DNA from 4 places in the Mesorhizobium sp. M1182 genome. Region 2 is predicted to be linked to each of the others. Evidence: predicted binding sites of a transcription regulator. Region 2 holds the regulator's gene; each other region holds the start of a gene.

Region 1 (7,322 bases), on a different contig from region 2:
ACGCGGCAGGTCGAGATCGACATTCTTCAGATTGTGTTCGCGTGCCCCGCGAATGGAGAGATATTTATGGTCGGCCATCGCCGGTCGCCGCCTCAGAATCTGGAATTCGTGGGATGGGCGGGTTTTCCCGACCACCCCCTATGTAGGTAATTTCGCCGCCTTTTCGAGAGACGCCACAACTCTCGACCAAAGCGTTTAACCGCCTTTCGCGCGAACGGGCAAGCGGAAAGAACAAAGGCCGAACACGCTCCTGACAAAAGCTGCCCGTGAGGCCGGCTTCACAAAGCGTCTCGCGATCACATTTTTCGGCAACCCGGCTATTCAAGGTTGACGTCCCCGCGTCATGGGGGCAGAATCCAATTGTCAACGAAGCCGGCCGTCTTTCGATGGCCTCGCGGCCTGGGGCTAGCCTGCGAGACGCCGCGGGTTATGCGATGAGCGCTTCGACGACAGTCGCAACGAACAGAAGGAGAGCAGAGGCATGACTCCACCGGATTGTTCCTTGAGGCTCCACGTGTCGCTGGAGCCGCGGCAGGTATAAGTAGCCAGGTCAGGCGTTTAGCGCTACCTGCCCACGTTGACCTGCCGATCCCCACAACAATCAGAGACTGCTAGTCGGATCGTCGGCTGAACGCCGCGAAGCATCCGAAATAAAAAGCCGGCAGTACACTCCCGGCAATTTGGATTTCAGATCCAAGAAGGCCCCGTCAGTTGCAAAGCAATGGCGGGGCTGTTCGTTTGAAGCGCAATATTTGTGGTTCACACCAGGCGAACTTAGCGGCTGGAGGGCCTGATCCTGCCGGTAGCGACATCAATGGTGATGCTACCGGAAATCCGAACGTCGGTATCGCCAATCTTGAAGGTGCCGTTGCCGCTGCCTAGAGCCATATCGTCAGGCTCAGGCCGCGGCGCTGGCTCGGCGATGCGATAATCGCTGGTCACACCGGGCAGAGCGCCCTTTTGCGAAGACGTCGAATTATCTTGGGCAAGTGCCATACCCACCAGCATGTTCGTGCCGGCAACGGTAGCGATGGCAAGGCATAGCAGGCTGGATGAGCGGCTGGCGGTCATCGCCGGACTATAGTGCCGCGATAGCGGCAAGACCAGACCGATGGCGCTGAAATTGCGGGCGCTCAATCGCCTCAGTTCCGTCCGCCGGCCCGGCACGTTCATGCGGCCTGCTTGCGAGTGTCGAAGACATGGTCGACGAGGCCCCAATCCTTGGCCTCCTGCGCGGTCATGAAAAAGTCGCGGTCGAGCGTGCGTTCCACTTCTTCGTAGGTGCGGCCGCAATGGCGGGCGTAAAGATCGGTCATGCGCCGCTTGGTGCGAAGGATGCCCTCGGCATGGCGCTGGATATCGGAGGCCTGGCCCTGGAAACCGCCGAGAGGCTGATGCAGCACGATGCTGGTGTTGGGTAGCGCGATGCGCCGCCCCGGTGTGCCGGCCATCAAAAGGAACGAGGCCATCGAGGCGGCGAAGCCCATACAAACCGTGGAGACCGGGCAACTGATATACTGCATCGTATCGTAGATCGCGAAACCGCTGGTCACCACGCCGCCCGGCGAGTTGATGTAGAGCGAGACCTCCTTGTCGGGATTGTCGGATTCCAACGACAGAAGCTGGGCGCAGACCAGCGCTGAGGTGCCGTCATCGATTGGGCCGTTGATGAAGACGATGCGCTCGCGCAGCAGCCGCGAAAATATGTCGAAGGCACGTTCGCCGCGGCTCGACTGCTCGATCACCATCGGCACCAGATTGGCAAGGCCGCTCATCGGTTGTCTCCGTTGACTGTTGTCGTTCAGGCCGCGCGCAGGAAGAGGCGCGGGGTGTTTGCGGCGATCTGCTTGTGCCTGGGAGTGCGCGCGTCAAAGGAAAGCCGGCAACCGGCGCCTGCCATCGCGATCTCCGGCACTGCTGCCCGAGCAAAACCATCATGGACGATGCGCAGATGCGTGCCGCCGGAAACGGTGCGGTCGAGCGTAAAGGTGACGATGCTGTCCACTGGGCTGTCGTTCATTGCGCTGTCCAGGGGACCGCCGGGCGGCACCTGCGTATCGCCGGGCGCCGGCCGCTCCCGCCAGGAATAGCGCAGCAGCCGTCCGGGATCCGCGTCGAGGATTTCGCACTCGATCGGCGCATTCGGCGCTTTAAAGGCAAAGCGGTTGCCGATTTCGGGCTTGATGTCGTTCGGCATCATCCAGGCCGCGAGCAGGTCCGGCACCGTCAGCGCCCGCCACACCTGTTCCGGCGGTTCGGGCAGCTCGCACTCGAACTCGATCTTGTCTGCGGCCATTTCGGCGCGTTCTTTGCCTCGGTTGGTCATTGGTCCATGTCCTTCAAAACCGTCTTGAGCCTTTCGATGCGCTCTGGCCAGAACGCACGGTAGCGTTCGATCCAGCCGAGCAGTGGCGCAAGCCCCTTCGGATCGACGCGGTAATAGGCGTTGCGACCGGCCCGGCGCTCGACCACGAGGCCGGCGCCGCGCAGCACTGCGAGATGTTGCGATACCGCCGGCTGCGATACCGGTATGCCAGTGCGCAGTTCCGACACCGTCATCTCGCCGTCGGCGAGCCGCTCATAGACGGCGCGACGCGTTGGATCCGCTAGTGCCCGAAAAATGTCTGCTTCGATCATGCCGAAAGCATAAGTCAATACTTATCGGTTTGGCAAGCCGTGTTTTTTAAGACAGGCGGTATTTTTTAAGACAGGCGAGGTTTTACAAACTCGCTGGAAGCCAGCGTCTCACCATGTCGGGGGATCCGTTGAACGTCGCCTCGAAAACTGGTGACGCGAGCACAGCATGAATATGAAGCAATTCGGAGCCGACGTTTCGGAAGCCATGTTGCCTGTACGCGGCGACAACAAGCGACTGTCCGGCAGTCAAGACGAGATGCTCTTCGTCGATCCACATCTCGGCCCTGCCAGCGATGACGGTAAGTACTTCCTCGACCGGGTGCCAATGTGTCGGGGCGCCAACGGTGGGTTCGACCCATTGTTCAAACATGCAAAGTTGAGTTGCGCCGTTGCGGGCAGAGACATGCATGCGGGTCTTTACTCCCGTCCGCCACTCTTCTTGCGGCTGATCGTTATGCGCAACCATCTTCATGCGTTCGCCTCGATCCCATGGTCTGTGGAAATTCGACGCCAAGACACTACTTCTTACTGACAACTATTGACAGTGCAGGGCCTCTCCTATAGAACGAAAAGAGAACAAAAACCTTGTGGGAAAAGGCAGCGACGGCAGGCAGGGATTGTCCATAGCCTGTAAGGTGCGGCGACAAAAATTCGGTTTCGGATGAGCGCGGAGAAGTATCATGGCGGGTAGCGTCAACAAGGTCATTCTGGTGGGCAACCTCGGGGCGGACCCTGAAATCCGCCGCCTGAATTCGGGTGACCCGGTCGTCAACATCCGCATCGCGACGTCGGAAAGCTGGCGCGACAAGACGTCCGGAGAGCGCAAGGAAAAGACCGAGTGGCACAATGTCGTGATCTTCAACGACCAGATCGCCAAGGTGGCCGAGCAGTATCTGAAGAAGGGCATGAAGGTCTATGTCGAGGGCCAGCTGCAGACGCGCAAATGGCAGGACCAGACCGGCAATGACCGCTATACGACCGAAATCGTGTTGCAGAAATTCCGCGGCGAGCTGCAGATGCTCGATGCGCGGGGCGAGGGCGGCGGCCAGGTCGGCAACTATGCCGGTGGTGGTGCGAGCCGCGGTTCCGATTTCGGCCAGTCCGGCCCGGGCGAAAGTTTCAATCGCGGTGGCGCCAACAAGGGCGGCGGCGGTGGTTCGTCGCGCGAGCTGGACGACGAAATCCCGTTCTGATTTCTCGGGCGGACTGCCCTTGCGGCGAAAAGCGCCGGCACCTTGGCCACGAAATGGCGTCCCGAAAATCTGTCTTGGATTTTCGGGACGTTGTGCGTTTGAGCGGTGAAAGGACGTATCAGGTGAAGGCAAGGGTCAAATGGGTCGAGGAGCGCACTTTCGTTGGCGAGTCCGCCAATGGGCACAAGCTGGTGCTAGGCACTGCGTTCGGGCCGGAGGGCAAGACGCCGGGGCCGAGCCCAATGGAACTGGTGCTGATCGGCACTGGCGGCTGCTCGGCCTATGACGTGGTCCATATCCTCGAAAAGGGGCGCGAGGCGGTCGAAGATTGCGTGGTCGAACTCGATGCCGACCGTGCAGAAGCCGATCCCAGGGTGTTCACCCGCATTCACATGCATTTTGTCGTCAAGGGCCGGGCGCTATCACACGCCAAGGTGAAGCGGGCGATCGGGCTTTCGATCGAGAAATACTGCTCGGCCTCGGCAATGATGGCCAAGACTGCCGAGATTACCCACGACTTCGAAGTCATTGAAACGACAGCGAAGTAGGGCTGTTCCTACGTCGCCATCAGCGCCTTGATGCCGTCGGCGACGAACTGTACGGCGAGCGCCGCCAGGATGACGCCGAGCAGCCTTGTCAGGATCGAACGGCCGGTTTGGCCGAGGATACGGTCGATGCGCTCTGACAGCACGAACACCAGGTAGGTGATGACGAGGCAGATGGCGATGATGCCGACAAGGGCTGTCTGCGCACCCAAACCCTGAAACGAGCTTGAGAGCAGGACGGTCGCCGAAATCGCGCCGGGACCGGCAATGAGCGGGATCGCCAGCGGAAAGGCGGCGATGTTGTGGATCATGTCCCTGGTGATGGCGACGTCGCCGATCTTCTCCTTGCGGTCCTGCCGGCGCTCGAACACCATTTCGAAGGCGATGAAGAACAGCAGAAAGCCGCCGGCGACGCGGAAGGCCGGCAGAGTGATGCCGAAGACTGACAGGATCGACGCGCCGGCGATTGCGAACAACGCCATTACCAGGAAGGCGATGACCGAGGCGCGCACGGAGACCTGGTTGCGCTCCTCGCGGTTCATGCCGCGGGTCACGGCGAGGAAGAGCGGCGCCAGGCCGGGCGGATCGATCGTCACCAGTATGGTGACGAAAGCGTTGAACAGGCTGTCGAAGCTCGGCATGCTGACCCTCCCCGCCGGCAAAGCCGGATAACGGGATTGGTAGAGCAAAGCGGAGCCAGTGGAAACCGTGCGGATCAGGGGCTGACGGCCCGGCGCGCCAGAAACTCGACTTCAAGACGCCAGGTAGCGCCGTCGTCCTGTGAGCGTTCGCCCAGCCAGCGGAACGAATTTTCGGTGATGCGCGAAAAGCTCCAGCGCACAGCAGATCCGGTGCCGTCTGCGCCTTGCTGGATGATGGTGTCGCCCTCGGCACGGCCGAGCTGGCGGCTGTAGTACTGATTGCGCGGATCGCTCCAGAAGATGTGCCAGGCGTCAACGCCGGGATCGTAGACGCGCAACGTCGTGCCATAGAAGGTCCATTTGCCGAGCGAGGGCGAGGGGCCGGCGTCACGGGCAGGCAGGATCCATACGTCCTGGATCGCGCGGCCTTCGAGCACCCAGCCGAAATGCACTTCGCCGCGCCCGGTCAGCACCTGACCGTCCTCGAGATGGCGCGTGGCGTCGAACGTCCAGGCGCCGACGAAGCGGCCATAAAGATTCAGTTTCTCGGCAAGGGCCGGTACGGGCCCATCGCTGTGCAGGACCTTGGCAAAGGAATTGGACATGGCTTCGCTCTCATCTTGTCAGGAGACCGGCAAGCATAGACGCCGACAGGGGTTCTGCGCTTGGGAAAAGTTGCTATGTTTCGGCGATGACGACGAGCGCGCACAGGCTGGCGTCGGGCCGAGGCTGGCAGGTGTCGGATGTCATCTGCACCGCCAGCGCCGCCGACAGGCCATTCGAGGAGGAGCATCGGGATTTCTGCGTTGCCGCCGTAACCAACGGCACCTTCCGCTATCGTGCGCGCGAGGGCACGGCGATGCTGGCGCCGGGCGCGCTCCTGCTCGGCAATCCCGGCACATGCTACGAATGCGGGCACGAGCATGGCGCCGGCGACCGTTGCCTCTCCTTCCATTTCGGACCGGCCTATATGGAGCGGATCGTCGCCGACGTGCCGGGCGCCAAGACGCTCGATTTCGGAACGCCGCGCCTGCCGCCCTTGCCGGCGCTGGTGCCGCTGCTTGCCGAAGCGGAGGCGGCGCGCGAGATGGCCGACACCGGCGTGTTCGAGGAACTCGCCCTGCGCATTGCCGGTGCCGCGGTAACTGCGGCTTGCAGCGCTACGGATCGGGGACGGACGCCGAGCCGCCGTGACCAGAAGCGTGTCGCCGAAGCGGTGCGGCGCATCGAAGTCGATGCCGACCGGCCGATCTCGCTTGCCGAACTCGCCGACGAGACCGCCACCAGCCCTTACCATTTCCTGCGCACCTTCCGGCACGTTGCCGGTATGACGCCCTACCAATTCCTGCTGAGAGCGCGGCTGCACAGGGCAGCCGTGCGGCTGCGGACGTCGGATCAGACGATTTCGGCGATTGCCTTTTCGGCGGGATTCAACGATCTATCAACCTTCAATCGCCGTTTCCGGCGGCTGATGGGCGAGGCGCCGGGTACTTATCGCGCCCGCCGGCGACGCCCGTGAAAGGGTACACGGCCATATCGTCGCAATTGGTTTATCCTTTTGAATTTGCCGCTAAAAACCACACTGGAAAACTGCCGCGATTGTTGGAGTTTCAGGCTGGCTTCCTATATAAGCACCAAGTGATTCCTGATTAGATTGTGATCCGATTTGACCGACCAAAAGACACCGCGCGGCGCCGACGGCGGCCCCACCGGCATCGAGCCGATATCCATCATCGAGGAGATGCAGCGCTCCTATCTCGACTACGCCATGAGCGTGATCGTCAGCCGCGCATTGCCGGACGTGCGCGATGGCCTCAAGCCGGTGCATCGCCGCATCCTCTACGCCGCCTATGAGAGCGGCTATCACTGGAACCGCAAATATGTGAAATCGGCACGCCCGGTCGCCGACGTGATGGGTAAATACCATCCGCATGGCGACGCCTCTATCTACGACGCTTTGGTGCGCATGGCGCAGGATTGGTCGCTGCGCGTGCCGCTGATCGACGGGCAGGGCAATTTCGGCTCGATCGACGGCGATCCGCCGGCGGCGATGCGCTACACGGAATCGCGGCTGACCAAGGTCGCGCATGAGTTGCTGGAAGACATCGACAAGGACACCGTCGATTTCCAGGACACTTACGATGCGTCGGGCAGCGAACCGAAAGTCCTGCCGGCGCGCTTCCCGAACCTGTTGGTCAACGGCTCCGGCGGTATCGCCGTCGGCATGGCCACCAACATCCCGCCGCACAATCTGGGCGAGGTCTGCAACGGCGCCATTGCCCTCATCGATAATCCGGCGATCGACC
Region 2 (7,322 bases):
GCGCGTGGTCAAACGGCCGCTGGTCGCCATCATCGCCACCGGCGACGAATTACTGCCGCCGGGCAGCGATCTTGGCCCCGACCAGATCATCTCCTCCAACGCCTATGGTGTCGCCGCTGCCGCACAGTCGGTCGGTGCGCGCGCGCTCGACCTTGGCATCGCGCCGGACCGCAGGGAGGCGATCGCTGCGCTGGTTGAAAAGGCCGTGAAGGCTGGCGCGAACGTCATCGTCACGCTGGGCGGTGCCTCGGTCGGTGACCACGACTTCGTCCATGACGTGCTGACCGGGCAAGGCATGACGCTCGATTTCTGGAAGATCGCCATGCGGCCGGGCAAGCCACTGATGTTCGGGCGGCTGGGAGACATTCGCTGCATCGGCCTGCCCGGCAATCCGGTGGCAAGCCTGGTCTGCACTCAGCTCTTCCTGAAGCCGCTGCTGGCGCGGCTCGGCGGCCGCGCCTTTCAGCAGGATATACGTCGGGCACGGCTCGGTGCCGCCATGCCGGCCAATGATCTCAGGCAAGATTATGTGCGGGCTGTTGTCATAGATGACGCCGGTACGCCCGTGGCGACGCCGTTCGGCATCCAGGACTCCTCGATGCTGAAAATCCTGGCCGATGCCAACGGGCTGATCGTTCGCGCGCCGTTCGCGCCTGCCGCGGCGGCGGGCTCCCCCTGCGACGTGCTGATGTTACGCTGAACCTGCCTCACTCCGAAATCAAGGTCCGGGTCAGCGGATGGTCTGGATCGGCCAAACCGTCGATGATGTTGAAATGATGCCGGTCAGGTTCGACCACCGAGCTGGTCGCGGAACCCAGGCCGATCCAGATGTTGGCCAGCAACGCGCTCTGACGCAGGAATTCGGCGCGCTCGCCGCCGCCGGCCCAGCAGGTCAGGCGGGCCTTGTCCATCGGGCGCAGCAGCACCGGACTTTCGGCCTGCGCCTCGGCCTCATCGATCGCCAGCGTCTCGTTCATGCCGGTGCGCATGATCGGGCGCAAATCGTGCACCCCCGAGATCGACACCACATGACGAACGCGCCGGACCACTTCGGTCGCCAGCGGCGTCGTCGCCGTAACCATCCGGCTAACAAGATGGCCGCCGGCCGAGTGCCCGGTCAGCATCAGCGGCCCTGCAACCATCGCCGCCGCCTTGCCGATCGCCGCGCCGACCTCCTTGACGATGCCGCCAATGCGTATCTGCGGACAGAGCGTGTAGGACGGCATCGCCACCGCATAGCCGCGATCAACAGGGCCAGCGGCAAGATGCGACCAGAAATTCTTGTCGAATTCCATCCAGTAGCCGCCATGAACGAACACCACGAGTCCCTTAGGCTTGATGGCCGGCAGGAAAAGATCGAGCCGGTTGCGTGGGTTGTCGCCATAGGCCATGTCGAGCCGCGCCCTGCCCTCGGTCGAAAGCACGTCGCGGAAAACCCGCGCGGGCTCGATCCAGGCCGCCGGCCAGCGATCGCTGCCGGCTATGTTGGCGCCGTTGGCATAGGCGTTGTCCCAATCGGCAATGTGACGTTCGAACACCCTGCGCCCTCCCTGGCATATGGCCCTGCAGCGTAGCCGTAAGCATCGCGCGGCGCGTCGTCGCCAGCCTCACGATTCCAGCTCTCGCATCAATCTCAAGTGACAGCTGCTTTGATGGCGAAGCGCGCATCCTTCCACGCACCGGTGTGCAGGATGTCCTCAAGCACTTTGACGGCCTGCCAGACATCGGCATAGCCGACATAGAGCGGGGTGAAGCCGAAGCGCATGGTCGATGGCGCGCGAAAATCGCCGATCACGCCACGTTCGATCAGCGCGCGCATGACCTGGTAGCCATGCTCATGCATGAATGAAATCTGGCTGCCGCGTTTTTCCCCATCGCGCGTGCTTTCGAGCGTGAGCCCGTAAGTGCCGCACTTTGCCTCGACAAGCTCGATGAACAGATCCGCCAGCGCGATGCTCTTCTTGCGCACCGCCGTCATGTCGACATCGTTCCAGATGTCGAGCGCGCCCTTCAGCGTGCGCATCGACAGGACCGGCTGCGTGCCGCACAGAAACCGGCGGATGCCGGTGCCGGCCGCATAGCCTGGCTCGAAGGCGAAGGGCCGTGCATGGCCCCACCAGCCGGTGAGCGGCTGCTGGATGTCGGAAAGATGCCGCTCAGCCGCATAGATGAAGGCAGGCGCGCCCGGGCCGCCATTCAGATATTTGTAGGTGCAGCCAACGGCAAAATCGGCGTTTGCCTTGTCGAGCTCGACTGGCATCGCGCCGGCGGTGTGGCAGAGATCCCAGACGATCATCGCCCCGGCTTCCTGAGCCCTGCGCGTCAGCGCCGGCATGTCGCGCAGTTCGCCCGACCTATAGTTGACGTGGTTGACCAGCACCACAGCGGTGCGTTCGTCGATCAGCTCTTCGATGGTCGGCGCGTCGACTCCCGAGAGGCGCAGCAGCGTATCTTTTCGCGTCGAAACCACACCCTCGGCCATGTAGAGGTCCGTCGGAAAACTATCGCCCTCGGCGACGATGACCTGCCGCTCCGGTCGCATGGCCATGGCGGCGTGCAGCAGCTTGTAGATGTTGACCGATGTCGTGTCGCAGACCACTGTCTGGCCGGCCGCGGCCCCGATCAGGCGCCCGAGCTGGTCGCCAAGTTCAAGCGGCATGTTGAACCAGCCGGCCGTGTTCCATGCGCGGATGAGATCATGCGACCATTCTTCGGTCGCGGCCTTGTGCAGTTCATCGAAAGCGGCACGTGAAGCAGCTCCTAGCGAATTGCCGTCGAGATAGATCACTCCTTGCGGCAACACAAAGCGGTCGCGCATCGCGCGCAGCGGATCCGCGGCATCCATCGCCTTTATGGCCACGAGATCGGGAATTCCTGTCATGATTTGTCTGCTCCCCCAAGATCCAACGCAACGCCGGACACGCATCGACTGTTCTTCCATTACTTGGTTGCGCGCAGCAAGGCTCCACCGGCGAGAAGCAGCCTGACCAGGCGGTGGAAACCGGGACTTAACCCGAGGTTGGCGTTTTGAGTTCGTTTCGTTCACGGTGCATTGACCAAACCGCACAGTCGATACGGGTTCAATTCCGTGCCTTTTGCCGACCGACGGCCGATGCCAGTGCCGCCTTCTAGGAGGCCAGAAGGGCGCAAACGAAAGCAGAATCAAGGCGATGAGGCTCGCGGCGGTGAAAATGCGTTACGCCGGTAGGGGACGTCGTTTGTTTCCCGAGCCTTAACGCATTCATTAAACTTTAAACAGTTGCGGAACACAACTGGAACAGATAGTGTTTGTTCTGGGTTTGTTTTTCTGATTCTGTTGGGGGTCGCTATGCTGACACGCAAACAACACGAACTGCTTATGTTCATCCACGAAAGGTTGAAGGAAAGCGGTATCCCGCCTTCATTCGACGAGATGAAGGAAGCGCTCGACCTGGCTTCCAAATCCGGAATCCACCGGCTGATTACGGCGCTGGAGGAGCGCGGCTTCATTCGCCGTTTGCCCAACCGGGCCCGTGCGCTGGAGGTGCTACGCCTGCCTGACTCGATCGCCCCCGGCCTCAATGCGGCACGCAAGTTCTCGCCGAGTGTCATCCAGGGCAGCCTTGGGCAAGGCGCCCCTCGGCAGGGCAAGCCGACATCGTCGCGCGTGCCCGCAGCCGGAAATGACGACGATGTCGTCGCCGCCGTTTCGATCCCGGTAATGGGCCGCATCGCTGCCGGTGTGCCGATCGACGCCATCCAGCACCAGACGCATTCGATTTCGGTGCCGCCGGATATGATCATGGGCGGCGAGCATTATGCGCTCGAGGTCAAAGGCGATTCGATGATCGAGGCCGGCATTTTCGACGGCGACACGGTGATCATCCGCAATGCCGATACGGCGAGCCCCGGTGAGATCGTGGTGGCACTGGTCGACGAGGAGGAAGCGACGCTGAAGCGGTTCCGCCGCAAGGGCGCCTCGATCGCCCTGGAAGCCGCCAATCCGGCCTACGAGACGCGCATCTTCGGACCAGACAGGGTCAAGGTGCAGGGCAAGCTCGTCGGACTGATCCGCCGCTACTGAGTTCCGCCCTTGGCGCCGGCTTTGGGATTGTCGGCCCTGCGGTATGGCGGCAGGCCCCGTGCCGCGCGTGAAAATTTCCGTTGCACGTGCCAGGGCCGGTATGATTTTTCGACGGCGAAGCGGATCTCGGCGCGTGTTGCCGCTTGTGGATCGAAATAGACGGCGGCACTTCCCGCGCGCGCCAGTTGCCGTTTGGTGACGACGAGGACCAGCCGGTCGTAGTAGCAGGGGTTATGGGCGGTGGCGTCGTCGATGACGATCAAGCTGGCAAAGGCGCAGGCTGGCCGCGCAGTATCGCGGTCCGTGGCTTGCGCGATGATCGCGCCGGATGGATGCCTGGCAAGGCAGAGGCCGTCCGTGCAAATGAACGGCATGCCCGGCGGCAGGTCGGCCGGATCGGCAATGTCGAATTGCGGGTCGTTCTTTCCAGGGGTTTCCGGCGCGACGATGGCCTCCGATGTGAGCGCGCGTTTCCAGTTGTCGATGGTGAACTCATTCGGGCGTGCCCGGTTGACCGCGAGTTCACCGCTGCCGATCGACAGCGCGACCAGCCGTGCGTCCTCCGAGACCAATACGTCGGGTATGCGTGTCTGCGTTGTCGTCAGCAAGCCGGCGAGCGCAAAAGGAAGTGCCGCCAGCCGCAACCACGTCGTCGCCATGCTGGCAATGACGAGGGCGATCGTCACCAGAAGGACGGATCTCAGCGAAATCAGCCCGACCGCATCGATCGGCGAGCGCTCCGAGATCCACCCGGACAGGGCGATCATCGCCGTCAGCCCCTTGCCCATGACATAGAGGAAAGGGCCATCCGCACCGAACGGCATCGCCAGCGCGCTGAGAACGGCGAAGGGCATGACGACCAGTGAGACGATGGGCATGATGGCCAGATTGGCGAACAGGCGAGCGGCGCCACGCGCTGGAAATGCCATATGGCGAAAAGCGCCGTGGCGCTCCCTGCAATGATCGAGGTCATCGCCAGACCGCACATGCCCAGCAGGACCTTTCGAGTGGCAAGGCGTAGCGGCGACTGCCGCGGCGGCGGCGTGGTGGCCCTCCCGGCGCGGTAATCGGACCAGCCTGCATAGGCGCCGACAAGGGCCGCCGTCGCGGCGAAGGACATCTGGAAACTCGGACCGACCACCTCGTGCGGCGACACCAGGATGACCGCGATGGCCGAGATCGCCAGGTTGCGCATGGTGAGCGCGGCCCGGTCGACCAGCACGGCGATAAGCATCACCGCCAGCATGATGAAGCTGCGTTCGGCCGCCACGACAATGCCGGAAAAGACGAGGTAGGCCGCAATCGAAAAAAGCGCGGCGGCCGCGGCATACTTCTTGACCGGCCGTCGCGATGAGAAATCGGGAAACAGCGCAAAGGCACCCCGCAGCAGCGCCATGATGGTGCCGGCGACCAACGCCATATGCAGCCCCGAGATAGAGATGATGTGGTAGATGCCGGTGCGCCGCATCGCTTCGTTGATCTCCTCGGGAATGCCGGCGCGCACGCCGACGATCAGCGCAGCAGCAATCTCGCCCTCGGCACCGCCGATGCGGCTGCGGATATGGTCGGCGATGGATTCGCGCGCGTCTTCGATCGCGGAAGAAAGCTGCGCGGCAAGCGGCATGCTGCCCGACGACACGACTTTCGGATTGCCGAGAAAAAAGCCGCTGCCGCCGATACCGGCGAAATAGCTGTCGAACGAGAAATCATAGCTGTCGGGCCGCACCGGGCCGGTCGGCGGCAGCAGCCGCACATAGCCGGTGATCTCGGAACCGGCGGTCAGCTCAGCCGGTATCTTCATCGCCGAAACGCGGACCCGTTCCGGCATGTAGCGCAGTGTCGGCCTGGCCGTTGAGATCACATCGATTGTCAGCCTGATGCGGCCGCTCGCCATGGGCTCGTACGATACAACGCGACCCGTCAGCCGCGTCGAGATTTCGGAGCCGAGCATATGCGTTCCGACACGCCATGTCTCGAACTTGGCGGCAAGTACGCCAAGCGCGCAGAGCAGCGCCACCATGAAGCACAGGCGCGTCCTGGGCCATGACCGCGAGACGACGGCACAAAGGGTCGCGAGGAGCGCGATTGCGATCGGCTGTGGAAAGGCCGGCTCCACCGACAGCCCGAAATAAACGACCACCCCGCATGCGAGGAACACCGGCACCAGCAGGAAGGCGATGCCGCGGTCGAGTTCCAGACCGGCCGCCGTGGTTACGCTGTTGCGGATACGGGACGGTGACGGGAGGCGGAAACGCCTGGGCAGGCGTACGATGGGCTCGCCCGCGGGCACGAGAACCGTTGCTGGGTCGCTGGCCGGCAGCGACGGAGCATCGAAGCGCGGAGCAGGTAGCAATGCCGGTGCCGGCAGGACAGGCGGGGGAGCGGCAAACAGCAAGCGTTCGCTGACGTCGCTGCCAACGTCCTCGCCCTCGCCCGCACCACGGCCTCGCACAGCCATCGGGTCTGCCCCTTGCGCCCTCGACCTCCTATGCTACATGAACGCGCAACGCGCGAAAGTCCGCAAACCCACTTCCTTCGCCCGCCTGAGAGTTCCATGCCCGATAAGGTCGTCACCCGTTTTGCCCCCTCGCCCACCGGCTATCTGCACATTGGCGGCGCGCGCACGGCGCTGTTCAACTGGCTGTACGCCAAGCACACGGGCGGCACGATGCTGCTGCGCATCGAGGATACCGACCGTGAGCGGTCGACGGATGCGGCGACGGCAGCCATTCTCGACGGACTTTCCTGGCTCGGACTCACCTGGGACGGCGCGCCTGTCTCGCAGTTCGAGCGCGCGCCGCGCCATCGCGAGGTGGCCGAGGAGCTGGTGCGCGTGGGCAAGGCCTATTACTGCTACGCGACGCCGGCGGAGCTGGAGGCGATGCGCGAGGCAGCGCGAGCCAAGGGGCTTCCGCCCCGCTATGATGGGCGCTGGCGCGACCGCGACCCGTCGGAGGCGCCGCCCGGCGCCAAGGGGGCGATCCGCATCAAGGCGCCGACAGACGGCGAGACGGTGGTGCATGACCGCGTCCAGGGCGACGTGCGCTTTCCCAACAAGGATCTCGACGATTTCATTATTCTGCGCTCGGACGGCAATCCCACCTACATGCATGCCGTCGTCGTCGACGATCACGACATGGGCATCACCCACATCATCCGCGGCGACGATCATTTGACCAACGCCGCACGCCAGACCGTAATCTATCAGGCCATGGGCTGGGAGGTGCCGTCGATGTCGCATATCCCGCTGATCCACGGT
Region 3 (7,322 bases), on a different contig from region 2:
CAGCGCCGACAGCCGGCTCGCCGCCCAGACCGGCCTGCGCTCCTTCATGCAGCTTTCGGTGCCGCAGCGCAGCGCCGTGATCCTGGTCGACGTGCTCGGGCTCAGCCTGCATGAGACCTGCGAAGTCACCGGCGCGACGCTCGCCGCCACCAAGGCCGCGCTGCATCGCGGGCGGGCGCAGCTCAAGTTGCTGGCGCTGCAGCCCGAACAGGCGCTTGCGCCGAGGCTCGACGCCGATGACGAGCGCCGGCTGCGGCGCTATGTCGACCTGTTCAACGCGCGCGACTTCGACGCGGTCAGGGCACTGATCGCCGAGGACGTGCGGCTCGACGTCGTCAACCGCGTCCGCCTGCGCGGCAAGGCCGAGGTGTCGACCTATTTCGGCAATTATGCCCGTATCAGCGACTGGACATTGTCGCTCGGCTTCGTCGACGACAGGCCGGCGATCCTGATCCGCCACCCGCAAGCGGCCGACGGCGCGGTGCGCGGCTTCATGCTGGTCGAGTGGCGGAACGATCAGGTCATCCAGATCCGCGACTTCCGCTATGCGCCCTGGTGCCTGGTCGACGCGGAGATCAGGGCCGTGGAGGGGTGAGGAGAGCGCTGGAAATGGTGCGAAATGGCGATCAGGCAGCCTCCTGCTGTTTGACCTAAACGCAATTGCCACATGGCAGCACGTTCTTAGAGCGGTTCCGGTTCTCTTAGAACCGGTAACTCGCTCTAACTATCTGTTTTGCCGCATTTATGCGGACGCCACATGACTCCATTTGGCGGCAGAATCCTCTAGCCGATACGCACGCGGCGCGTCACTTGGCCATTGCTTTCCCAGTATGTGTGTTTCTTGGCTATCAAGGGATCGTCCATCGCCGGTTGAATTTGTCCTGTGGTGCTGACCGCGCGCGAGGTCACGGTGTGTTCTCCAGGAGAGGGATTTGCCCAAGCCAGGGACCATATTTGCCAGGCGTGTTCGGCCTCCTCACTGTGGTCAATGGTCGCTGGTGTCCAAGGCCCTTGATCGATTTGCACTTCGACCCGGTCGATCGGCGCCCCCCAGGCTGCCCCAACGATGCGGTAATCTGAATCTTTCCGGGTAACCTTCGCAGGCGCGGACTTTATCAGCGCTCGCCCGACTGACGTCTCGGCCCATACGGTCTCGCCGTTGTGGTCCTCCTCCCGGATGGTGACATAGTCACGGGCCATCAGAAGGCTCATGAACCGCGTATCGCGAACCTCGATGCGCTTTAGCCACTTGACGTTGGCGATCCCGTACCAGCCTGGCGCAATGAGCCGTACCGGGAAGCCATTGGGCGCCGGCAAGGCGGCCCCGTTCATTTCATAGCAGAGGAGATTGTCGGGGTTCATCGCGTCGGCGAGCGACATGCTACGAGCGAAGTTCTGCTGCATCTTGACGTCGCGTATCGGGATCTCGCCTGTGTCGGTACCGAAAAAGACGACCTCGATGCCCTTCTCCAGAACGCCAGCTTCCTCAAGGATCGGGGCGAGCGGCGTCCCTGCCCAGCGAGCATTGCCGATGCCGCCGGTGAAAAAGGGAAACCCGTGGTTGCCCGAGCATTCCACTGTGAAAACGACCTCCTGCCGCGGTCGCGCCCTGATGTCGGCGAGCGTTAACTCGAGGGGCTTCTTGACCAGGCCTCCGATCTCCATCGACCATGTCTTCTCGTCGATCGTTGGTCGGTTGAAATGCGAGATGCTGAAGAACTTGTCGTTTGGCGTTATCCAGCTATCCAAATCCTCCCAGACAAGCTGCTTCTGGATACCCACCGGATCGGGATTTTCGGTCGGCTGATCCAGCCATCGAATAACTTCCTCGTTCGGCCGTGTTGGAAAAGCGTAAGCCCGGCGCGAGGTATAGAGAGCAGCAATTGCGGCAAGAGCCGCGCTTCCTTGAACAAGAAGTTCTCTGCGCTGAAAATCAGGCATGTTGTTTACCTCCCAGTTGATCCGGAACGGGCTGCAACGTGCCTTAGGCCGTAGCCTGATCACGGATAGGCGACACAATGTGAGGTCTGCCCACCCGGAAGTATCCGGGTAGGTCAGATAATCACCGACGCAAGTCAAGCATGTGAAGCGTTGCACGAAACGCCAGCTCGCGTTTCGCATGCTAAGAGTGCGCCTTTGAGAAGGAACTGTCCACAACTTGGACGGGACATGATGATGATTGCAGCATTCCATGCCGATTTCCGGTCCTGCCAAAATCGTTGCTGCTCTGATCGCTGCCGAACGCCCGCTTCTGGGTCATTTCCGGACCTTCGCGGGTTCTCGTCGAACCGGTGTTTCCTGCCGGCCCGTGGGTTGGCCGGGCGGCCGGCATCGCCCTGATTGCCTGGGGCACCGCAACGCTTTTGGTCTGACGACCAGGGCCGCCTCGAATGTCGCATTTGCAGGAGGAGGGCGGGCCCGGGCGGCACATCAGAACCAATCTGCATAACGAGGTGGCCAGCAAGCAGGCCGCCTGGCTCGGGCGCGGCAGATCATTCACACGTGAACCATTCGCCAACCGAGCGGGGACACCCTAATTGGTGGTGACTTGCGTCACCGCCACGCCGGTTATCCTGCCGTTCCCGGCTGTGTAGGTGAGCGTCTGCGTGACCGTGGTGTCCTTCTGGTCGGGAGACGAAGGAGGATAAGAGGCGGCGAAGCCGAAATGGCCGTAACGATCGGGCTTGGCGGCGCCAAATTTCGCGGCCACGTCGCTCAGCGGCGCTCCGACGCCGGGCGTATCGAGTTCAATTGCTGTCAGGCTGGCAGGTGCGCCGGCGCATCCTTCCGGCACCTTGCCTTCCGGGTTCGGCTGCAGGGCGACGGACAGGACACCGTGGTCGGAGCCGCCCATCTCGCCGGAGACGAACCAGAAGATCGACGGCGATCCGCCGGCGTCGGGGCCGGCATAGCAAAGCCAGTGGCGTGAATCTCCGGCGTCGCCTTCATCGTGCATCGCTCCGCCGAAGGCTTTTTCGACATCGGCAAGCGTGGTTTCCTCAAGCTTTATCTCCAGCGGCCCGGCCTTGACCTGCTTGAACAGCGGGCTGGCCACCGGCGAGTTGATATCGCCCAGGGATGGAATCGCCCGGTCCGGGTTGAGCGGCTTGGCCAGCGTCGTTGCATTGGTCACCAGTCCGGCAACGATGAGGGCGAAATATCCGGCGTTCTGTCCCATGCCGATCTCCTGTCGTTCGAAGTGAGGGCGGAAGGATTTGCGAGCGGGTGCTACCCTGTCTGGTTGATACCCAAACCGGTGCACGACGAACTGGTCCCAAGATAAATTCACAACGGCGCAGCCTTCAACGTCATTCCGGCGACTTGGCAACCAAAGTGTAATCGAGGCTCACAGTTCCTTCTCGGCCAGCTCGCGAAATGCGTCGGGAACCGACCGCTGTAGCCCGAGCGCGACCGAGGCGTAGCCCACCGCCTCCCAGCCGAAGCGGTCGCGGATCTTGTCGACGGCGCGGTCCGCGGTCCAGCGCGCCGCGCCCTTGCTGGTGCCGGGGCGGCGGCGGTCGTCGTCGAGCCCGAGCGGCAGTTCCAGTTGCAGGCCGGCATGCTGCTCCAGATGCGATACGGCGATCGCCAGCAGCGAGATTGTCTTTTCGTGCGGATGGTCGATGAGCACCTTGCGCACCAGCGCCTCGGCGATCTCGGCCAGCATGGCGGTTGCCGATATCGGCTGGTCGAGCGTGATCGAGCGCGTCACCGAGCGCAAATCGGCAAAGCGGACGCGAACCGTCACTGTACGGCCGGGCCGGGATTTCGCCCGCAATCTTGTGGCGACCCTGTCGGCCAGATGCAGCAAAGCCGGCACGAAGACCTGCTCCTCGGCCGGTTTTCGGCCAAGCGCCGACTGCGCACCCGCCGAGCGCGCCCGGCGCTGCGTCTCGAGCTTGCGCGGATCGCGGTTCCACGCCAGCGCGTTGAGTTTCTCTCCCGCCGCCGACCCGAGCAGGCGCTCAAGCGCCCCACCATTGGTCTTCGCCAGCTCGCCGATGGTGTTGACGCCGATGCCGGCCAGCCGCTGCCTGGTGACCGGGCCGACGCCCCACATCAGCTCGACCGGCAGGTGGTGCAGGAATTCCAGCTCGTGGCGCGGATCGACCACCACCAGCCCGTCCGGTTTTGCGACCTGTGAGGCGATCTTGGCCAGATGCTTGGTGCGGGCTACGCCGACCGAGATCGGCAGGCCGAGCTCGGCCCGCACGCGGCGGCGGATCTTGCCGGCGATCTCGGCCGGCGAGCCGAACAAATGGGTGCAGCCGGCGACGTCGGCAAAGGCCTCGTCGATCGAAATCCGCTCGACCACCGGCGTGAAATCGCCGAGCACCTTGATTGCCGCATCGCCCAGCCGCTGATAGTCCTTGAAATGGCCGCCGACGAAGACGAGTTGCGGGCAGAGTTCCCGCGCCCGCCGTCCCGGCAGACCGCCGCGCACGCCGAACGCCTTGGCTTCATAGGATGCGGCCAGCACCACGCCGCCGCCGACGGCAATCGGCTTGCCGCGCAAGGCCGGGTCGAGCAACTGTTCGACCGAGGCATAGAAGGCATCCAGATCCGCGTGGAGGATGTTGGCTTCCATCCGGCCCGTTCGCCCGCGGCGGTTCGAACGCCGCATTGTCTCGAGTTGTGATGAGAACATAGAGAGAACATTTTGGGTGGATTGTCAAGCAGCGCGGAGGCGGCCGCAGATGACGAGCGCGCGGCAAATGTTCAGCCGCGCAGCCGATCGCGGGCCTGCATCAGCGCGAATCCCAACAGGTTCTCGCCGCGCCACAGCAGCGGGTTCACCGCCCTCTCGTCATCCGCCGCAAGGCCGATACCCCACACCCGGTCGACAGGGCTCGCCTCGACCAGCACCCGGTCATGCGTCGACAACAGATATTCGCGCAGCGCCGCGTTCTGACGGAACTTCTGAAAGCTCCCTTCAGTCACGATGCGATATTTGTCTGCATCCCATTTGGTGCCATCGAAGCCGCTCACCTGGCGGCCAAGCTGCTTTGCCTGCTTGGGGCTCGCCGCCCTGAGGATTTGTGTTGCCGTCGGAGCATCACCGAACAGTCGTGCCTTCTCGGCCATCATCCAGTGTTCGGCAGTCGGATAGCTCAGGCCATCGACGGTAAAAGGCGCATGCCACCACTGGCTGAAGCACGACGTGCTTATTCGGCCGTCCTTAGACGGCTGATGGCCCCAGAAGAACAGGAACTTCTGCCGGGGCTTTGCGCGAAAGGTTTTCTCAAGCCAGGTTCGGTCGTAAATCATGGGCGGATGGAGCAGGGCGAAAGGCCGGCTTGTCAATGCTCCATCCAGAGTGGGTAGCGAAGATGAGCGGTCGGCGCTGAATGCGATGAAATGCTGATCTACAGCGCCATCTTGTAGCCGAGATGACTGGCGGTGAAGCCGAGGCGCTCGTAAAAAGCGTGCGCCTCCCGTCGACCTTTGTCCGTGGTGAGCTGGACGAAGCTGCAATTGCGCGAACGGCAGGTTTCAATCGCCCATTCGATCATCAGCTTGCCGACGCCGCGCGAGCGCCATTGCCGGACGACGCGAACGCCTTCGATCTGGCCGCGCCAGTCGCCTTTTCTCGAAATGCCTGGAAGGAAGCTGAGCTGCAGCGTTCCGACCACTTGCCCGGCCCCGACGGCCACGGCCAGCAACTGGTTGGGATCGGTATCGATTGCGCTGAAGGCATCGAGATAGGATGGCGCCAGCGGCGTGGACGGGTCTTCCCGGTCTGCGCCGAGCACATCGTCCGCAAGCATTGCAACGATCGCCGGCAGGTCGGGCGCCTGCGCGCGACGGAATTCGATCTCGCTCATCGCGCGGAGACATACGGCGCGGTGTCGGCGATCGCAATATCCGTTTTGACTTGCAAGGGAGGCCCGCGCGCCTTCAGGTGGCCTCGAGCGCCCAGAGGCGGTGGCCGTAGCGGCGGAAGAAGCGGGCGAAGAGGCGCTGCTGCCTGGCGCGGGTGAGGTCGGCGGCGCGCCTTTCCTGTCGCCAGTGCGGCATGTTGCGGAACATCGACAGAAAGCGGGCGGCATCCTCGAGTGCCTCCTCGGCCGACTGTGCCGGGCGGATCGCCGCCAGGAACAGAGCGCGGCTCGGCTTCATCTGGTCAATCGCCGCCTTGCGGTGGCGATGACCCTGGCGTGCCTTGCGGATGCCGTCCTGGCGGATGGCCGCGAAAGCGGCAAGCATGGCCGGGCTGTCGCCGCTATAGCCGCAGGCATGGGCGAACTGGGCTGGGTCCATCGTCATTCCCTTGCTGCCGGCCGGCCGCGGTTCTGTTGCTCGCGCCGATTCCGGTCCTCACCACGTATAAGCATAACTCAAATAAGTGAACAAGTTAAACTTTCACGTTGATGTAAGCGGAACCGACTCGACTCCGCTCCAAAAACCGATAATGTTGCGAACAAAGCAGGAACAACGATGGGGATAACCATGGCATTGGCAGGCAAGGAAGCGACGATCGCCGATGTTGTCTCGATTGCCGTCGAATGCATCGACTGCGGCCGCAACAGGTGGTGGAAGCCGGCCGAGCTCAAGCGGCATGGGGTGATGCCGGAGACACCGCTGGCCGCACTTTCGGGGCGCCTGATCTGCAAGGCCTGCCGGGCCGACGGCCTGCCGGGCGCCGCCGTCTCGATCCAGGCCGCCTTCATCGACGACCGGCAACGGACCCGCGCCGAGGCGCGCCTGCTCAATGGTCGAGAGCTGCAGTCGAGGCGGGCTTGAGGGGGACGGGGACGGTGTTCTTCCTTCTCCCCTTGTGGGAGAAGGTGGCCGAGCGAAGCTCGGTCGCATGAGGGGTGTTGGACGGATCGCGGAGTTGAAGACGTAGGGATTTAGACTAGAATCATCCGAATATTTTTAAACGCCTCATTTCTTCCAACACCCCTCATCCGGCTCGACGCTGCGCGCCGATCCACCTTCTCCCCAAGGGGAGAAGGGCGCGCCGGCGCCTCCTCAATACCCCAGCAGTTCCTTGAGCGGGATGACGCGGAAGACGTTCTTGATGGCGTAGCGGTTGAAGGACAGCGTCTTGGGCGGGTTGTACTGTTCGACGATCAGCTCGGCGGCGGTGCGCTTGACCAGCTTCTTGATGAAGGCCTTGCCGTTTTGCTCGTTCTCCTCGGGCAGGGTCTCGATCACCACATGGTCGCCGGGCAACGCTTCGCGGCCGCCGCAATAGATCATCTCGCCGGGCTCGTAGCGCGGCACCATCGAATCGCTCAGCACGTGCAGCGCAAACACATTGCGCAGATGCCGGATCCCCGGCGGCCGCTGGACATAGCCGGCCGGCTGGCCGTTGA
Region 4 (7,322 bases), on a different contig from region 2:
GCATCATGGACGCCACATCTCTCGCGACGCTTTGGGCAACTGTTGCCCTCGTAATCTTCCTCGGCATCGCCATCTACATCAAGGTGCCGGGCATGATCGCCAAGGCGCTTGATGCGCGTGCCGACAAGATCAGCTCCGAGCTCGAGGAAGCGCGCCGGTTGCGCGAAGAAGCCCAGCAGCTGCTTGGCCAATACCAGCGCAAGCGCAAGGAAGCCGAGCAGGAGGCCGCGGCCATCGTCGCCGCCGCCAAGCGCGAAGCCGACATGCTTGCCGCCGAGGCGCACAAGAAGACCGAGGACTATGTCGCCCGGCGCACCGCCTTGGCCGAGCAGAAGATCGGCCAGGCCGAACGCGAAGCGATCGGCGAAGTGCGTGCCAGCGCTGTCGACATCGCGGTCGAAGCCGCGCGGGCGCTGCTGGCCGGCAAGATCGACGCCAAGGCCGGCGCCGACCTGTTCAACGCCTCGCTGCAGGATTTGAAGTCGAAGCTGAATTAAGCGACTTCGACGAGAAATTCATCGAAAGTCGCCCGGGAAACCTGGCGGCTTTTTTGTTGGCGAAAGCGACTGAGCGCGTAATCTCCCCCCTCGAGGGGGAGATGTCGCCAAAGGCGACAGAGGGGGTCGGCACGTCCTGGCGCGACGCCCTATGGAACGAAAGAGAACGTTGGCGCTTCACGCGAGGCGACCCCCTCTGGCCTGCCGGCCATCTCCCCTCGAGGGAGGAGATCCGCGCCTAGCCGCCTTCGCAATGTCAATCCAAATCCGAAAAACCCTCTTCCTCCAGCACCTCGGTGCCGCCGAACCGGAACGGCGCGAAGGAGGCGCGGTGCAGCCGCGCCACTGGCCCGTGCAGATCGATCGCCGTGCGATGGCGGACAGTGGCGTAGCCCATATGCAGCTCGAAGCCGTAACGCGCATGATGGCTGCCGCAGCCGCACATCATGCGGTCGCGCATCACCTTGGCGACGATCGAGGCTGCGGCGATCGACTGCGAGCGCTGGTCGCCCTTGATCAGTGCTTTGCCCTCGCAGGGCAGGCCGGGCGGCACGTCGCGGCCGTCGGCCAGTGCCAGCTTCGGCCGGATTGACAGGCCGGCCACGGCACGGCGCATCGCCTCCAGGCTGGCCTTGAGGATGTTGGAGGCATCGATGCCTTCGGCGCTGACCGAGGCCATCGATACGGCGAGCGCGGAGCCGAGGATTTTCAGGAACAGCGCCTCACGCTGCAAATGCGTCAGCCGCTTGGAATCGTCGAGGCCGTCGGGGATGTTGGCGGGATCGAGCACCACCGCTGCCGCCACCACCGGCCCGGCGAGCGGGCCGCGGCCGGCCTCGTCCATCCCCGCCACCGGCCAAAGGCCTTCGGCCATCGCCCTCGTCTCGAACGAGAAGTCGGGTTTCTCGACGATTTCGAAGAGAAGCGGAGAATCGGAACGCGGGCGAGCCATGGTGCGGCGAGGTTCGCATCGGCTCCGATTCTCCGCAAGTCCCCTCCGGGTCGGGCGGGGCACCGGACCAGGAGGGGGCTACCGTCTGCAAGCCCGGGGACAGGACAGGCCGGACGGGATTTTTCGCCTGCTGCGGCCGCTTCAAGCGGCTGGCGCGAGACGCTTTGTCACAGCAGCATCAGCTGCTCGGTAGCCTTGGCGGCGGGGATGAACTGGTCGGTCCTCAGCGAGCGCCGCTCGGCGTTGAGGCCGAGCCGTTTGGCAGCGATCTCGAAACGCCGGCCGATCTGCCAGGCATAGGGGCCGGAGCCTTTCATGCGCTTGCCCCATTCCGAATCGTAGTCCTTGCCGTCGCGCATCGAACGGATCAGCGACATGACGTGGCGATAACGATCGGGATAATGGCGCAGCAGCCAGTCCTTGAAGATCGGCGCGACCTCCAGCGGCAGGCGCAGCAGCACATAGCCGGCTTCACGTGCCCCCGCTGCCTGCGCCGAATCGAGGATGCGCTCCATCTCCGGGTCGGTCAGTCCGGGGATGATCGGCGCAACCATCACCGAGGCCGGAATGCCGGCGTCTGAAAGCTGCCTGATCGCGTCCAGCCGCTTGGTCGGCGTCGACGCGCGTGGCTCCATGGTGCGCGCCAGCATGCGGTCAAGCGTCGTCACCGACAACGCCACCTTGGCCAGCCCGCGTTCGGCCATGCGCGACAGAATGTCGATGTCACGCGTCACCAGCGCCGATTTGGTGACGATGCCGACCGGATGGCCGCGCGCCTCCAGCACTTCGAGGATCTCGCGCATGATCCGGTATTGCTTCTCGATCGGCTGGTAGGGATCGGTGTTGGTGCCGATGGCGATGGTGCGCGGCTGGTAATTATCCCTGGACAATTCCTTGTCGAGCAGCCGCGCCGCATCCGGCTTGGCAAACAGCTTCGATTCGAAATCCAGCCCCGGCGACAGCCCCATGAAGCTGTGCGTCGGCCGCGCGAAACAATAGACGCAGCCATGTTCGCAGCCACGATAGGGGTTGATCGAGCGGTCGAAGGAGATGTCGGGCGATTCGTTGCGCGTGATGATGGTGCGCGGCTTCTCGACCTGTACCTCGGTCTTGAACGGCGGCAGCTCCTCCAGCGAATTCCATCCATCGTCGAACACATGCCGGCTGACCGGCTCGAAACGGCCGGACGGATTGATGCCCGCCGACCTGCCGCGGTTGCGGTCCGGACGGACACGCATGCCGCTCTGCTCGATCATCGCATTCGCCATTTCGGCCCTGCCAGCGCCGAAGGCTGCAATATCGGCACGCACGATCTGTTCCATCTTGGCCCTTTCCCAGGGACTGTCCGCCCGCTGTCGAATCGCTCTGCTCATGAATGTATTCCTATCGTATCGATGAGAACAAAGCAAGAACTTTCTCGCGGTGCGCCGCAAAAACTGGCGCTGCCCACCGCTTTCCGCTATTCGGCTAAACATGCTCAGCGTCCTGATCGAAACCCTGAATGACGAGGAGGGCCTTGCCCGCACGCTCGCCTCGCTGATCGGCGGCGCGGTCGAAGGCGTGGTGCGCGACGTTCTCGTCTGCGACACCGGCTCGACCGATCAGACGCACCGCGTCGCCGAACATGCCGGCTGCCACTATGTCAGCGGCGGCATCGCCGCCGGCATCAGGCAGGCCAAGGGCGACTGGCTGCTTTTGCTGGAACCGGGCGCTCGGCTGGGGGAGGGCTGGATCGACGAGGTCGTCGCCCATACCGCCAGGCAAACCATGGCGGCGCGGTTCTCGCGGGCACGCGGCAGCCGCGCGCCGTTCCTGTCGCGCGTCTTTGCCGGAAATCGCGCTCTCGCCGAAGGCCTGGTGATCAGCAAGCGTCAGGCCGCGGCGCTGTCAAAGAACGCCCGCAGCGCCGAAGCGATCGCCCGCGGCCTGGCGACCAGGAGGCTCCACGCCGAGATCTGGGTCGCGCCGCGGAAGTGACGGCTTACCGTCCCGGTTATGGGAACTCCGCCCAGACAAATTTTCTGGCGGGTCGTCGCTTATTGTGCATTGCACAAAATCTGGCCGGGGGTTACCATTTCCGGCGATACGGGCGAATGGGTTTGGGGTGTGCCGGAGCGGTGACGACGACTGTCGTCGATGCTGTTCCCTCGATATTTTGAGGACCCCGATGACCCTTTCAAGCCCTGACAAGTCCGGCGCCGCAAGCCTCGAGGCGATCGCACGAAACGGCGGCATGCTGCGCCGCATCGCCGCCCGCATCCCGACCTATCTTTCCGACCTTCGCGAGAATCCGGCATGGCTGCCGATGTTCATGCTGGCCCGCACCATGCCGGCGCGGCGCCTGCACTGGCGCGGTGCGAAGCCGGTTCCACCGGCGCGCAATGTCGGTGAAACGATGTTCGCCGGCGTCGATCGCGATGCCGTCGTCGGCGCCCTGCGGACGGAGGGGCTCTATTCGGGCCTGATGCTGCCGGCCGCCATCCATGAGGAGATCGCCCGCTTCGCCGAGCGCACGCCATGCTTCGGCAATTTCGACCGCCGGCTGGAATTCCTGCCCGAAAAACACACCGATGCCGAAAAGCATTTCAGCCGCCCGCTGCTCAGCGGTCACTATTTCGAACGGGTCCTCGACTGCAACGCTGCGGTCGCCGTGCAGCGCGATCCGCTGCTTCTCGATATCGCAGCGCACTATCTCGGCAGCCAGGCCAAGCTGATCACCACCCGCGTCTGGTGGAGCTTTCCGACCGGTGGCGTCTCGGACGCCGACAAGAACATGGCCTCGCTCGGCAAATACCATTTCGACCTCGACGACTGGCGCATGCTGAAATTCTTTTTCTACCTGGTGCCGGTCGACGCCGACACTGGGCCGCATGTCTATGTCCGCGGCTCCCACAACCGCCGCATCCTGAAGCATCAGCTGACGCTGCTGGTCGGCCATTCGGCGGAAGAGGTGCTGGGCGTCTACGGCGAGCAGAGCCCGGTCACGCTGACCGGGCCGGCCGGCCTCGGCTTTGTCGAGGATCCGTTCGGCTTCCATATGGGCACCGTGCCGACGCGCACGCCGCGGCTGATGATGGAAGTCGGCTTCGGCGTCTCGCCGCCGTCGCGCCGGCGTTTTCACGGCGAGCCGGTCATTCGCTAAACCGAGGTCGCTTGGCTGATACCTCGGTTCTCAGCCGCGCCGCAAATGCTCGTCCAGCCGCGGCATGATCTCGACGAAGTTGCAGGGCATGTGCCGATAGTCGAGCTGCGGCTTCAAGATGCCGTCCCAGGCGTCCTTGCAGGCGCCGGGCGAGCCCGGCAGCACGAAAACGAAGGTGGCGTTGACGACGCCGCCGGTTGCCCGGCTCTGGATCGTCGAAGTGCCGATCTTGTCGTAGGAGATGCGGTGGAACACTTCGGAAAAGCCGTCCATGCGCTTTTCGAAGATCGGCTCCAGCGCTTCCGGCGTCACGTCGCGGCCGGTGAAGCCGGTGCCGCCGGTGGTGATGACGACATCGATCGCTTCGTCCCTTGACCAACCCAGGACCTTGTCGCGGATCTTGTAGCGGTCGTCGGTGACGATGTCGCGGGCGGCCAGGACATGGCCGGCCTCGGCAATGCGGTCGGCCAGCGTCTGCCCGGATTTGTCGTCGGCGAGGCTGCGCGTATCGGAAACGGTCAGTACCGCGATGCGCACGGGAACGAAGGGGCGGCTCTCGTCAATCCTGGCCATGGGCGTCAGCCTCCGATGTCACGCTTCGCGTCGCCGCGACAAACCAGTCGGGATGGCGGCCGCGGATATCGACGGCCGCGCGCTTGGCCACATTGCCGGTCTCGAACAGCCCGAAGCAGGTGGCGCCTGAACCGGACATCCTGGCAAAACCGGCTCCGGCCTTGTTGAGCACGGAAAGCGCCTTGCCGATGGCGGGCTGGATTGCGCGCGCCGCAGGCTCGAGATCGTTGCGGGTGATCTCCAGCCAGTTGCGGATGCTGTGGAAGTCGAGGTTGCGCGGCAGCGGCGGCAGCCCCGCATTGTCGCGGCGGCCAAGCGCCTCGAACACGTCGGCCGTCGAGACGGCAGTGCCGGGATTGACGAGCACCAGACCCAGCGCCGGGAAACCCGGCACGAGCGTCAGCTCGTCGCCGATGCCGCGGGCTATCAGCGGCTTGGCTGCGAGGCACATCGGCACGTCGGCGCCGAGTGACAGGCCGATCCGCGCCAGTTCGGCATCGCCGATGTCGAGCCTCCAGGTCCGGACCAGGGCGCGCAGCACAGCCGCCGCATCGCTCGACCCGCCGCCGACACCGGACGCGACCGGCAGGTTCTTTTCGAGCCTGATGGCGACAGCCGGTGCGTGCTGGGGACCGGCCTCGCGCCGCAGTGCATCGCGCGCTCTCACCACCAGATTATTGTCGTCGACCGGCACCGCGGAGGCGTATTTGCCGGACATGGAAAACCCATCGCTGTCGGCAAGTTCCGTTTCGATGCGGTCGCCGAAGCGCGTGAACACAGCCAGGCTTTCGATCGTGTGATAGCCGTCGGCGCGCTGGCCGGTGACGTGCAGCGCGAGATTTATCTTGGCGTGCGCATGCGAAACCCGGATGCCGGCCTCGGCGTTCACTGGCTCGGCCGCGAGGGGGACGACGGTCAATCCTTGGCCAGACGGTATTCGCCGGTCTTCGGGTCCTTGACCAATGTTCCCATTGTACCGTTGGCGGCCTGCTTTTCGGTACGCCGCACCTTGGCGGTCACACGCTCGGCTTCCCTGACGAAGGAGCGGTAGCCGAAATAGGCGGCAATGCCGACGACGGCGAAGAAAATGATCTGCGGCATGTCAAACTCCTCCCTCGCAAAGCCGGCAAGGCCGCCGGTCGGGTCGGTTGATGATTAATGCTAGACGCTTTCACCGGCTTTTCAAAGCCCGAAGCGCGCCCACAGCGCGCGCTCTTCCGCCGCATCGATGACGCCGCTTGCCGCGGCGGCGGCGACATCGGGCGCCGAAAAGCTCGAGCCGAACAGGCCGAAGCGGCCGAACAGGCCGCGCGGCGCGGTGATCAGCTTGAGCTGGGTTTTCGGCCCGAAACGGCTCTTCAGCACGCTGCGCATGTCGCCGAGCGCATCGACCAGCCCGAGTTCAAGCCCCTTCTTGGCCGTCCAGAACAGGCCGGTGAACAGGTCGGGATCGTCCTTGAGCTTGCTGCCGCGCCTGTCCTTGACGAGGTCGATGAAGGTCTCGTGGACCTCCAGTTGCAGCGCCTTCAGGCGCTCGACGTCCTCCTTCTTTTCCGGCTTGAACGGGTCGAGCACCGCCTTGTTCTGGCCGGCGGTGTGGACGCGGCGCTCGATACCGATCTTCTTCAACAGCTCCGGAAAGCCGAACGAGGCCGACACCACGCCGATCGAGCCGACGATGGAGGACGGGTCGGCAAAGATCTCGTCGCCGGCGACCGCAATCATGTAGCCGCCCGACGCCGCCACGTCCTCGACGAAAACCAGGACCTTCTTGTTCTTCTCGCTCGCCAGGTCGCGGATGCGCCTGAAGATCAGCCGCGACTGCACCGGCGAGCCGCCTGGCGAATTGATCGAGATGGCGACCGCCGGCGCGTCGAAGGAAAACAGCTTTTCGAGAAGGCCGGCGGTGGAAGCGAGCGACAGGCTCGGCCGGAACTGGCCGCCGCCGGGCATGATCGTGCCGTGCAGCCGGATGACCGGAATGGTGACGACGGCGGAGCGCCAGGATTTCGGCAGCAGGCGGTTGAAAAGGCGTTTCACGAGGGGGCGGTCTCCGGTCGATTTGCTTGAGGCATGTAGGAATTCGCCGGCCAACGGCAATGCCGTCACCCCGGCAATCAGAATGGATCAGTCTCCGAACAGCGACGCCAGCCCGTTA

Evidence for each region. The regulator LexA, encoded in region 2, represses DNA repair genes until DNA is damaged. The targets are predictions, from matches to a motif close to TGTTCNNNNTGTGTTCNG.
Region 1: NKH33_RS20675 (single-stranded DNA-binding protein) is a predicted target of LexA. The motif match lies at 3,199-3,216, and genes of this name have one in related genera.
Region 3: dinB (DNA polymerase IV) is a predicted target of LexA. The motif match lies at 4,641-4,658, and genes of this name have one in related genera.
Region 4: NKH33_RS01325 (PA0069 family radical SAM protein) is a predicted target of LexA. The motif match lies at 2,846-2,863, and genes of this name have one in related genera.

What each region holds. Positions count from the first base shown of each region.
Region 1 covers NZ_JAMYMD010000018.1:59,255-66,576, reverse strand. The annotation lists gene uvrA (excinuclease ABC subunit UvrA) at 1-78, opposite strand, end outside; gene NKH33_RS20700 (hypothetical protein) at 775-1,173, opposite strand; gene NKH33_RS20695 (ATP-dependent Clp protease proteolytic subunit) at 1,170-1,775, opposite strand; gene NKH33_RS20690 (SRPBCC family protein) at 1,802-2,326, opposite strand; gene NKH33_RS20685 (ArsR/SmtB family transcription factor) at 2,323-2,637, opposite strand; gene NKH33_RS20680 (cupin domain-containing protein) at 2,720-3,109, opposite strand; gene NKH33_RS20675 (single-stranded DNA-binding protein) at 3,318-3,830, shown strand; gene NKH33_RS20670 (OsmC family protein) at 3,953-4,378, shown strand; gene NKH33_RS20665 (MarC family protein) at 4,387-5,016, opposite strand; gene NKH33_RS20660 (hypothetical protein) at 5,091-5,621, opposite strand; gene NKH33_RS20655 (helix-turn-helix transcriptional regulator) at 5,708-6,535, shown strand; gene gyrA (DNA gyrase subunit A) at 6,683-7,322, shown strand, end outside.
Region 2 covers NZ_JAMYMD010000008.1:13,945-21,266, reverse strand. The annotation lists gene NKH33_RS12045 (molybdopterin molybdotransferase MoeA) at 1-700, shown strand, start outside; gene NKH33_RS12040 (hormone-sensitive lipase) at 708-1,538, opposite strand; gene kynU (kynureninase) at 1,634-2,881, opposite strand; gene lexA (transcriptional repressor LexA) at 3,329-4,063, shown strand; partial or broken gene NKH33_RS12025 (ComEC/Rec2 family competence protein) at 4,057-6,521, opposite strand; gene gltX (glutamate--tRNA ligase) at 6,618-7,322, shown strand, end outside.
Region 3 covers NZ_JAMYMD010000010.1:69,397-76,718, reverse strand. The annotation lists gene NKH33_RS14685 (sigma-70 family RNA polymerase sigma factor) at 1-595, shown strand, start outside; gene NKH33_RS14680 (sulfite oxidase) at 784-1,941, opposite strand; gene NKH33_RS14675 (hypothetical protein) at 2,534-3,178, opposite strand; gene dinB (DNA polymerase IV) at 3,347-4,588, opposite strand; gene ybiA (riboflavin biosynthesis intermediates N-glycosidase) at 4,720-5,268, opposite strand; gene NKH33_RS14660 (GNAT family N-acetyltransferase) at 5,367-5,825, opposite strand; gene NKH33_RS14655 (hypothetical protein) at 5,899-6,267, opposite strand; gene NKH33_RS14650 (hypothetical protein) at 6,451-6,744, shown strand; gene NKH33_RS14645 (XRE family transcriptional regulator) at 6,976-7,322, opposite strand, start outside.
Region 4 covers NZ_JAMYMD010000001.1:282,895-290,216, reverse strand. The annotation lists gene NKH33_RS01335 (F0F1 ATP synthase subunit B) at 6-497, shown strand; gene rnhB (ribonuclease HII) at 754-1,449, opposite strand; gene NKH33_RS01325 (PA0069 family radical SAM protein) at 1,617-2,771, opposite strand; gene NKH33_RS01320 (glycosyltransferase) at 2,923-3,426, shown strand; gene NKH33_RS01315 (phytanoyl-CoA dioxygenase family protein) at 3,617-4,591, shown strand; gene moaB (molybdenum cofactor biosynthesis protein B) at 4,622-5,164, opposite strand; gene NKH33_RS01305 (4-(cytidine 5'-diphospho)-2-C-methyl-D-erythritol kinase) at 5,151-6,053, opposite strand; gene NKH33_RS01300 (membrane protein) at 6,080-6,265, opposite strand; gene NKH33_RS01295 (S49 family peptidase) at 6,347-7,204, opposite strand; gene NKH33_RS01290 (tRNA1(Val) (adenine(37)-N6)-methyltransferase) at 7,292-7,322, opposite strand, start outside.